Regions from separate parts of the Candidatus Contubernalis alkaliaceticus genome, predicted to be linked through region 2. Evidence: a T-box and tRNA genes for the amino acid it is inferred to sense, from the RefSeq annotation. Region 2 holds a T-box; the other holds one or more tRNA genes.

The links. A T-box is a leader RNA that pairs with one kind of tRNA and senses whether it is charged. The one in region 2 lies ahead of leuS (leucine--tRNA ligase), so its partner is inferred to be a tRNA-Leu.
Region 1: it has a tRNA-Leu gene. The T-box ahead of leuS (leucine--tRNA ligase) is inferred to sense a tRNA for this amino acid. The anticodon was not compared.

Annotation. Positions count from the first base shown of each region.
Region 1 is NZ_CP054699.1:2,042,249-2,046,456, reverse strand. Features, by position in the region: gene HUE98_RS10225 (DNA methyltransferase) at 1-320, opposite strand, end outside; gene HUE98_RS10220 (hypothetical protein) at 560-988, shown strand; gene HUE98_RS10215 (hypothetical protein) at 1,045-1,551, shown strand; tRNA gene HUE98_RS10210 (tRNA-Leu) at 1,749-1,834, opposite strand; tRNA gene HUE98_RS10205 (tRNA-Lys) at 1,840-1,915, opposite strand; tRNA gene HUE98_RS10200 (tRNA-Gln) at 1,953-2,027, opposite strand; gene HUE98_RS10195 (tetratricopeptide repeat protein) at 2,243-3,232, shown strand; gene mtnP (S-methyl-5'-thioadenosine phosphorylase) at 3,478-4,208, shown strand, end outside.
Region 2 is NZ_CP054699.1:3,067,419-3,071,626, reverse strand. Features, by position in the region: gene yqeK (bis(5'-nucleosyl)-tetraphosphatase (symmetrical) YqeK) at 1-554, shown strand, start outside; gene HUE98_RS15190 (LCP family protein) at 554-1,780, shown strand; gene rsfS (ribosome silencing factor) at 1,836-2,225, shown strand; T-box leader at 2,241-2,510, shown strand; gene leuS (leucine--tRNA ligase) at 2,576-4,208, shown strand, end outside.

The DNA of each region.
Region 1 (4,208 bases), 1.0 Mb from region 2:
GTGCTTCCACTTCCCATAAAAGGGTCTATAACCGTATTACCCCTGCGGGAAAAAGTTTTTAGAAGCTTTTCCACCAGGGAAACAGGAAACATGGCAGGGTGTTTTAGCTTGCTCTCTTCTGAAGTTTTACTTATATCATCCCAAACGCTTATACTGTTACGAATCCAGGTTTTACCATCTAGTTCGTTACATCGGTTTTTTGTCAGTTTGATTTTATCTTTTCCCATAATATTAATAACCCTTTTTTTGATTTTATAATATATCGGTATTAATTTACATATTGTTTCATAAATTATAAAATATTGGAAGGGAAAAGTCAATTTGCACTAAATTCATTTTACATTAATTGGACTTAATTTGTCCCGTAACCAGAAGTCTTGGGTCCAGGAAAAACAACACTATGGTACAGCAGGGAAGAATACCTCTATAACAGTAGTATGTTTGAATAACTAATATTTAAGAAAAAAATAATATTATTGCATATTAATGTATCTTATGCTATGTTTTTCTTATTATGTCCATCAAAAAATTTTTTTAAAAAAAGAGGGAGGTTTTTTTTATGGGTAAAAAGGGTTTTGGTATTTCAGTTTTCATGATTTGTATGGTGTTGCTATTATTTCTTATTGGTTGTGAATTTAGTGCAAGCACTGCAAATTTCAAAAATATTCAGGTTGCGTCAGACATAAACAAAGAAACTAATGAACCGACGGTTGTTACAAATACTTTTTCAACAGATGCTCCTATGATTTATGTTTCAGGGGATGTAGTTAACGCTCCGGATGGAACAAAAATAAAATCAAGTTGGGTTTACCTTGAAATGGATCCTGTTTTTGTTATTGATGAGGTAGAAATGACTACAAAAGATATAGATACAGGATTTGTTTTTGGTTTATCTAAACCGGATAATGATTGGCCTGAAGGAAAATATGAGGTAGAACTCTACATAGATAACAATCATGAAGAAACTGTCAAATTTGAAGTGAAATAAAAGCTGCATTGGATGTGTTAACTAATAAAATACAACAGGATTTAGGAGAATCTTAAATGAAAAGGACATTAATAACTGTAATCATATTTTTATTGATTTGTTTTCTAACTGGATGCGGTCATATTGAGGACACAAATGGAGAAAGTACTGAACTAACAACAATTTCATTAGAAAAATTATCAGGAAAAACTATAAGCGCCAGAACCAGTGGAGTTAGTACAGCTACAACCCGGAATAATATTACAATAGTCACTCAGTTTGAGGATATTGATCTGGACAGCCTTGTTATGAAGGGTGGTTTAACATCTGGAGTTAGTAGTATAATGGCAACAGAAATAAAGCAAGGGAATAGATTGAGGATTGACAGTTTTACAAGTGTTGAATCAGGAAACTTAGGTTTACTTTTAATTTCTCCAAATAATGAAGTTTTATATAACTTTGCAATCGGGGAGGAAGATTCGTGTGAAATAACTGGCCAGGAAGCAGGTATATATATGGTTAGGATGGGAGCCGAGAGTTTCACCGGAGAAATTAATCTTGCTAGAACTATTAACTTCGAATAACAGTAGTAAGATAGATTAATTCGATAGCAAGTATTAATGTAACCATTAATAGGTATTAGACTATGAAAAAGAAAAATCTCCTTAATTATCAGAAGGAGAAAGTAAGTAATTTGTGTTAAATCAACCGGGAGTGGGGGCTCTCGGTTTTTATTTATAAGATTTAAATGTTTTTAACTAAAATATCTTTTTAAAAATAATGGTGCGAGAGGAGGGACTTGAACCCTCACACCCGTACGGGCACTAGACCCTGAACCTAGCGCGTCTGCCGTTCCGCCACTCTCGCATAAATGGTGAGCCATGAAGGGCTCGAACCTTCGACACCCTGATTAAAAGTCAGGTGCTCTGCCAACTGAGCTAATGGCTCTCCTAAAACATTATAACACATTTTATAAATAATTCAATGGCTGGGGTGGGAGGATTCGAACCTCCGCGTGCAGGATCCAAAGTCCCGTGCCTTACCGCTTGGCTACACCCCAAAACAACAATTTATAGTATAACTTATTTTTCTTAACACGTCAAATCAAAAATAAAAATAATTAAACAAATTTCTACAAATCCACTACAAATCCCTACACAGACTGGGTATAAAAGATTTCATATTTTAATTTACACCCATTTATGTTAAGGTATACATTCTATCATTTTTGCAAATAACAGTACAAAGAATTTTTTTATTTGGAGGGTAAACAATATGATTGACCAGTTTTTTGACAAAATATTTTCAAAACTTGAGGATATTGATAGACAGTTGTCATCAGTTCCCAGTGACCAGGAAACAGAAATTTTAACAGAACAACTTTTACAGCTTCGCAGACAGATGGATCAAATGGTGAATTATTGGCTTAAATTTGAGGAAAAAGTGAATAATATGCAGTTAAAATATAAATTAGATATACCGGAAGAACTATTTGATATTATACCCGATGGGTTATTGGAAAAATTAGATTTAATTGATGATGATTTAACTTTTGAAAATGAGGAGGATAAAATTAGTAATCCTGGCACCACAACCAGAAATGTCTTTCAAAATATGGATGAGAATGTTTTTATGAGTATAGATGATTTGGAAACTACACGTTTCTTTCGAAGGGGTATAGGCTATTTTGACTTATCTATGATGAATGAGGCAGTAGAAGAATTTAAAAATGTAATAATAAGAGAGCCAAATTTTATGGCCGGTCATTTTTATTTAGGCATGGCTTATAGTGAATTAGGCAATCATGAGGAAGCTTTAAAAGAATTTAACTTGATTTTGGCTTTGAATCAGAACCCTAAGTTTAAGGCAGTTACTCATAACTGCAGAGGAAACATTTATGCGGAACAGGGAAGATATGAAGAGGCTTTACAAGAATTTGAAAATACTCTAAAACTGGATAATAATTTTGTGGATGTCTACTTTAATTTGGGGGCCACCTGTTATAATATGAACAAATTTGAAGAAAGTATTGAGCATTTCAAAAATGCTTTGAAATATTTTGATGACGATTGGGAAATTTTTTATTACTTGGGAAAATCATATGGTAATTTAGGCTTTTTAAAAGAGGCTATTTACTATGTTGAAAAAGCCTCACAATTGAAGGGTGGCATAACTGCTATTCATTTGGAATTAGGAGTACTTTACGAATTAAGTGGAGAAAAAAATAAAGCAAAAAATCAATATTCAAAAATTAAAAACAAATAAAAAATGGCATATTTTCATAAATTGCTAAAATTATACTGCCTAAACAATAATTATTAGTTATAATAAGCTATGAGTCTTATTTTGCCAAACCTTATTAATTGCCGTTATTTAGTTAGGGAGAAAAGTAATTTAGGTTAATAATTAAGTTCAGGAAAGTTCAGGCAGGGCTTCCAGTGCTTTTAGGCTGACGCTTCATCTGGAAAAATAGTTTTTTAGGTATAAACAATATTAGAGGGAGGTAACTAATGGAAATAAGGGTAGGGGTAATTGGAGGAACAGGGGTTTATGATCCGAAAATATTAGAAGATTTAAGGGAGATAGATGTGGATACTCCTTATGGGAAAGCTTTAATATACCAGGGCTCTTTTCAGGGAAAAGAGGTTTGTTTCCTTCCACGGCATGGAATGACTCACGGGGTGCCGCCTCATAAAATAAATTACCGGGCTAATATTTGGGCATTGAAAAAGGTTGGAGTAAACCGTATCATTTCTACTGCTGCAGTGGGTTCCTTAAATGAGGAAATGCCACCTGGATCAGCCGTATTAATAGATCAGTTTATCGATTTTACCAAACAAAGGGCTTTAACTTTTTTTGAAGATGGTCAAGAGGGGGTTGTGCACACTGATTTTACCGAACCCTACTGTCCGGAGGTAAGAAAGCACTTGTTGGAAAATTCTGCCCCTTCAGGTTTGAAAGTATTGGATTATGGAACTTATGTGTGCACTGAAGGGCCCCGATTTGAAACACCTGCGGAAATAAAGATGTTTAGGTCCTGGGGTGGAGATGTAGTAGGAATGACCAACGTACCTGAGGTAGTTTTAGCCCGGGAAGTGGGCTTGTGTTATGCCACAGTTACACTGGTTACCAACTATGCAGCCGGAATATCCAAGAGTATTTTAACTCATGAGGAAGTTCTGCAGATGATGGCAGAAAATATTGATAAAGTAAAGCAATTAATAATGGGAACTATTGCTAA
Region 2 (4,208 bases):
GAGTACTGGACTCAGAAAGGTTTATTCATTCAATTGGGGTACAAAAAGCTTCTTTAGAATTGGCTCTCCTTTATGGTACGGACCCGGTAAAAGCGGAAACAGCCGGCCTTTTGCACGATTTTGGAAAGCAGTTTAAGACTGGTGAGCTTTTAAAAAAAGCCCGGGAATGGGGAATCCCCGTTCAATTGGTAGAGGAATTGTCTCCGGATTTGCTGCACGGCCCAGTGGGTGCCCAAGTCTTAAAAAGGCAGTTCGGCCTGGCGGATACGGAAGTTATTGAAGCTATAAGTTTTCATACCACCGGAAAAGAACAAATGGGGGATTTATCCCGCATTGTTTTTTTAGCAGACTATATTGAAGAAAATCGTTCTTTTCCAGGAGTCCAAGAAATCAGGGTGTTGTCCAGAAGGGATTTAAGAGAGGCGTTGCTTGAAGCACTAGATGCGACTATACGTTATGTCCTGAATCGGGGGCTTCCCCTTCACCCGTATTCTGTAGATTTTCGTAATGCTATTCTGTGTGAAAAAAGAGACAAGTCCGGAGGAATAGATTAATGCAGAGAAAAAAGACAGTTCGCCTGAAAAAAAAGAAAGTTATTTTTTTGTCGGCAGTACTGCTTTTCATTGCCTTGCTGCTTATTACCGTAAGGATTGTGAGTCTTTTAAACAGTCTACAGATTAAATCCGTGGTTTCGGAAAGCCTGATAGAAACCGGGGATGAGGAATGGGAAAATACCTTACTGGTGGGAGTAGATACTGGAGAGAACGGAAAAAAATACATAGATCAGCTGGTGGTGGTGAGTTTTAATCCTTCTGAGAAGAGGGCTTTTATGCTTCATATTCCAGGAGAAACCCAGGTGTACTTGAGGGACTATGGTGGTGAAAAGGTGGAGAATATTTACGCCTTGGAAAGTGCTTCCAATCAGCTGCCTCTTCTGGTGGAAACAGTAGCGGAACTTTTGTATATGCCAATGCATTACTATTTTGAGATAAATTATTGGGAACTTCCCCAGGCTATTAAGTCGGTGAAAAATATCACGGTAGATGTGAAAGAAACCTTAACCAATAACCAGAGAATTGTTTTTCCCCGGGGAGAATATCTTTTGGAAGAGCAGGTAGTATACCAGTATTTTACCTTTGAGTTAGAGGGGGAGCATGCCCTGGACCGTTTGGAAAGACAGCGTATCTTTATGGCTGCTCTGGGGGAGAAAGTGATGGGGAAAAACTTGATTACAGGACTGCCGGGGTCTATCAGCAGACTGTCTCCTTTGGTCAGCACCAATATGGCATGGAGAGAATTGTTACAGTACTATAATCATATCAAGGACATGTCTTATAAGGGACAGGTTTCCGCTGAAATTATTCCGGGCTGGTGGGAGGAAATAGATGAAGTTACTTACTGGGTGGTGGACAGGGAAGAGACCCGAGGCCTGATTAACGATTTAACCGGCGGGGAGATGCTAAGTCTTGAATCCGGGATTACCTTGGAGGTTTTAAACGGTAAGGGAGTAGGAGGAACTGCCAACCGGGTTTCCAGGGCCCTGAGTGGACTGGGTTATGAAGTGGTCAGGGTAGCCAACGCGGATCATTTTAACTATACCTCTACACAGATAATAAGCCGTATTGAAGACCTGGAAACGGCCGAAATCGCCGAAACCCTGGCAGAACTGTTTGAGGGTTCTGAAGTGGAACAGGAGATTATTGAAGGCCATAATGCACAGATTACTATTATTATTGGACATAATTTTGATGAAAAGCGGTTAACAGAAAGGCTGCAATAAGGTATAATAGGGATTAATGAAGGTTATACTAATATAAAGGTTAAGGAGGGGTTTTGTGAGCCAAACGGCGAAAGATTTAGCTCTGAAAGCCGTTAACCTGTTGGAGGAAAAGAAAGCCGCAGATGTGGTAATATGCGATATTAGAAAGATTTCATTAATTGCTGATTATTTTATTATCTGCAGCGGTCAAACGGCTGTTCAAGTTAAAGCCATTGCCGATTTTTTGGTTGATAAACTGGACGAGCATAATTATGTTCTTATGAGGCAGGAAGGGTACCGAGAAGGATTATGGGTCTTATTAGACTTTGGTGAAGTGGTTATTCATATCTTCCAGCCGGAGGTAAGGAGTTTTTATAATCTCGAACGTTTGTGGAAAAATAGCTCCCAGATTTATCCCGAAAGTAACAGTTCCTTAACTTCCATGGGTTTTTCGGAAAAGGAATAATATATTTAATATTTTTAACATGCTTTGAAGAGGAGTAGTAAGCTTTTAACCAGGATTCAAAAGAGAACCGGCGGCAGGTGAAAAGCCGGTAGTCTTGGTCAGCTGAACTCGCCTCGGAGCATCTCCGGGGAAGGCCTTTTTATAAAAGGTTGATATTCGGAGACGGCTGGCAGCGTTATTTTGCTTTTTAAAAGGGAACGCAGGACATTTGAATGACATTTTATTTTTAAAGTCCAGCAGCGTTAATTCGGGTGGTACCGCGGGAAAAATTCTCTCGTCCCAACAGACGGGAGTTTTTTGTGTGTCAAGTGCCAAGAAGTTAGAAAACATTATGGCAGGAGGAAAAATTTATGACCAGCAGAGAATATAACCCTAAAGAAATTGAGCCTAAGTGGCATGATATTTGGAAAAAGACTAATTTTTATCAGACCGGGGATGAGCCGGGAAAAGAAAAGTATTACGTTTTGGAGATGTTCCCCTATCCTTCAGGGAAACTTCATATGGGCCATATGAGGGTTTATTCCATTGGGGATGTCCTGGCCCGGTATTTTAAAATGAAAGGGTACAATGTCCTTCACCCTATGGGTTGGGATGCTTTTGGGCTGCCGGCGGAAAATGCAGCCATTCAGAATAATGTGCATCCCTCCCAGTGGACAGACCAGAACATTGCCTATATGAAAAAACAGCAGGAATCTTTGGGGTTAAGTTATGACTGGAACCGGGAGGTTACCACCTGCTATCCTGATTATTATCGATGGACTCAATGGCTGTTCTTAAAACTGTATGAAATGGGCCTGGCCTATAAGAAAAAGGCTGCGGTAAACTGGTGTGCCCAGTGTGAGACTGTACTGGCCAATGAACAGGTAGAAGACGGCTCTTGTTGGCGCTGTGGCACCGATGTTGCCACAAAGGACTTGGAACAGTGGTTTTTTAAGATTACCAGTTATGCTGACCGTCTCTTAGAAGATTTGAAAGAACTGGAGAACTGGCCGGAGAGGGTCAAAATTATGCAGAGAAACTGGATTGGGCGTAGTGAAGGAGCAGAGGTGGATTTCCCGGTGAAAGATTCTCCGCAGGTAATTCAAGTGTTCACCACCAGGCCTGATACCCTTTATGGGGTGACTTACATGGTGCTGGCCCCGGAACATCCGCTGGTCAGCCAGATTACTGCCGGAACTCCTCATGAAGAAGAGGTCCAGGCCTTTGTTGAAAAGATGAGGAAAGTAAGTGAAATTGAGAGGACTTCGGGAGATACAGAAAAACTGGGGGTTTTTACCGGTGCTTACTGTATTAATCCTTTAAACGGAGAAGAAGTCCCTATACTGGTAGGCAATTATGTGTTGATGGGTTACGGCACCGGTGCCATCATGGCTGTGCCTGCTCATGACCAGAGGGATTTTCTGTTTGCAAAAAAATATAATTTATCTATACGGCAGGTTATTAAACCAAAGGACAGCCAATTAACTTTGGAAAGTATGACCGAAGCCTTTGAAGAGCCTGGGATAATGGTCAATTCTGCTCATTTTGACGGGATGGAATCTAAAGACTGTATTAAGAAAATCACCTCTTATTTAGAGGAGAAAAACTGGGGGAGAGCTCATATAAACTATAGGCTCAGGGATTGGCTGGTTTCCCGTCAGCGTTATTGGGGAGCCCCTATTCCCATTCTTTACTGTGAACGCTGCGGCACAATACCTGTCCCTCTTGAGCAGCTGCCGGTAATCCTGCCTTTAGATATACATTTTGAGAACAAGTCCCAGTCACCTCTGGCGGAATCGGAGAGTTTCATGAAGGCGGTCTGCCCACAGTGCGGCGGGGAAGCCCGGAGAGAAACAGATACTATGGATACCTTCGTTTGTTCCTCCTGGTATTTCCTCCGATATACCAGTCCCACAAGCGAAGACCTTCCCTTTGATAAAGAACCAGGGGATTACTGGATGCCTGTAGACCAGTATATTGGTGGAATTGAGCATGCCATCCTGC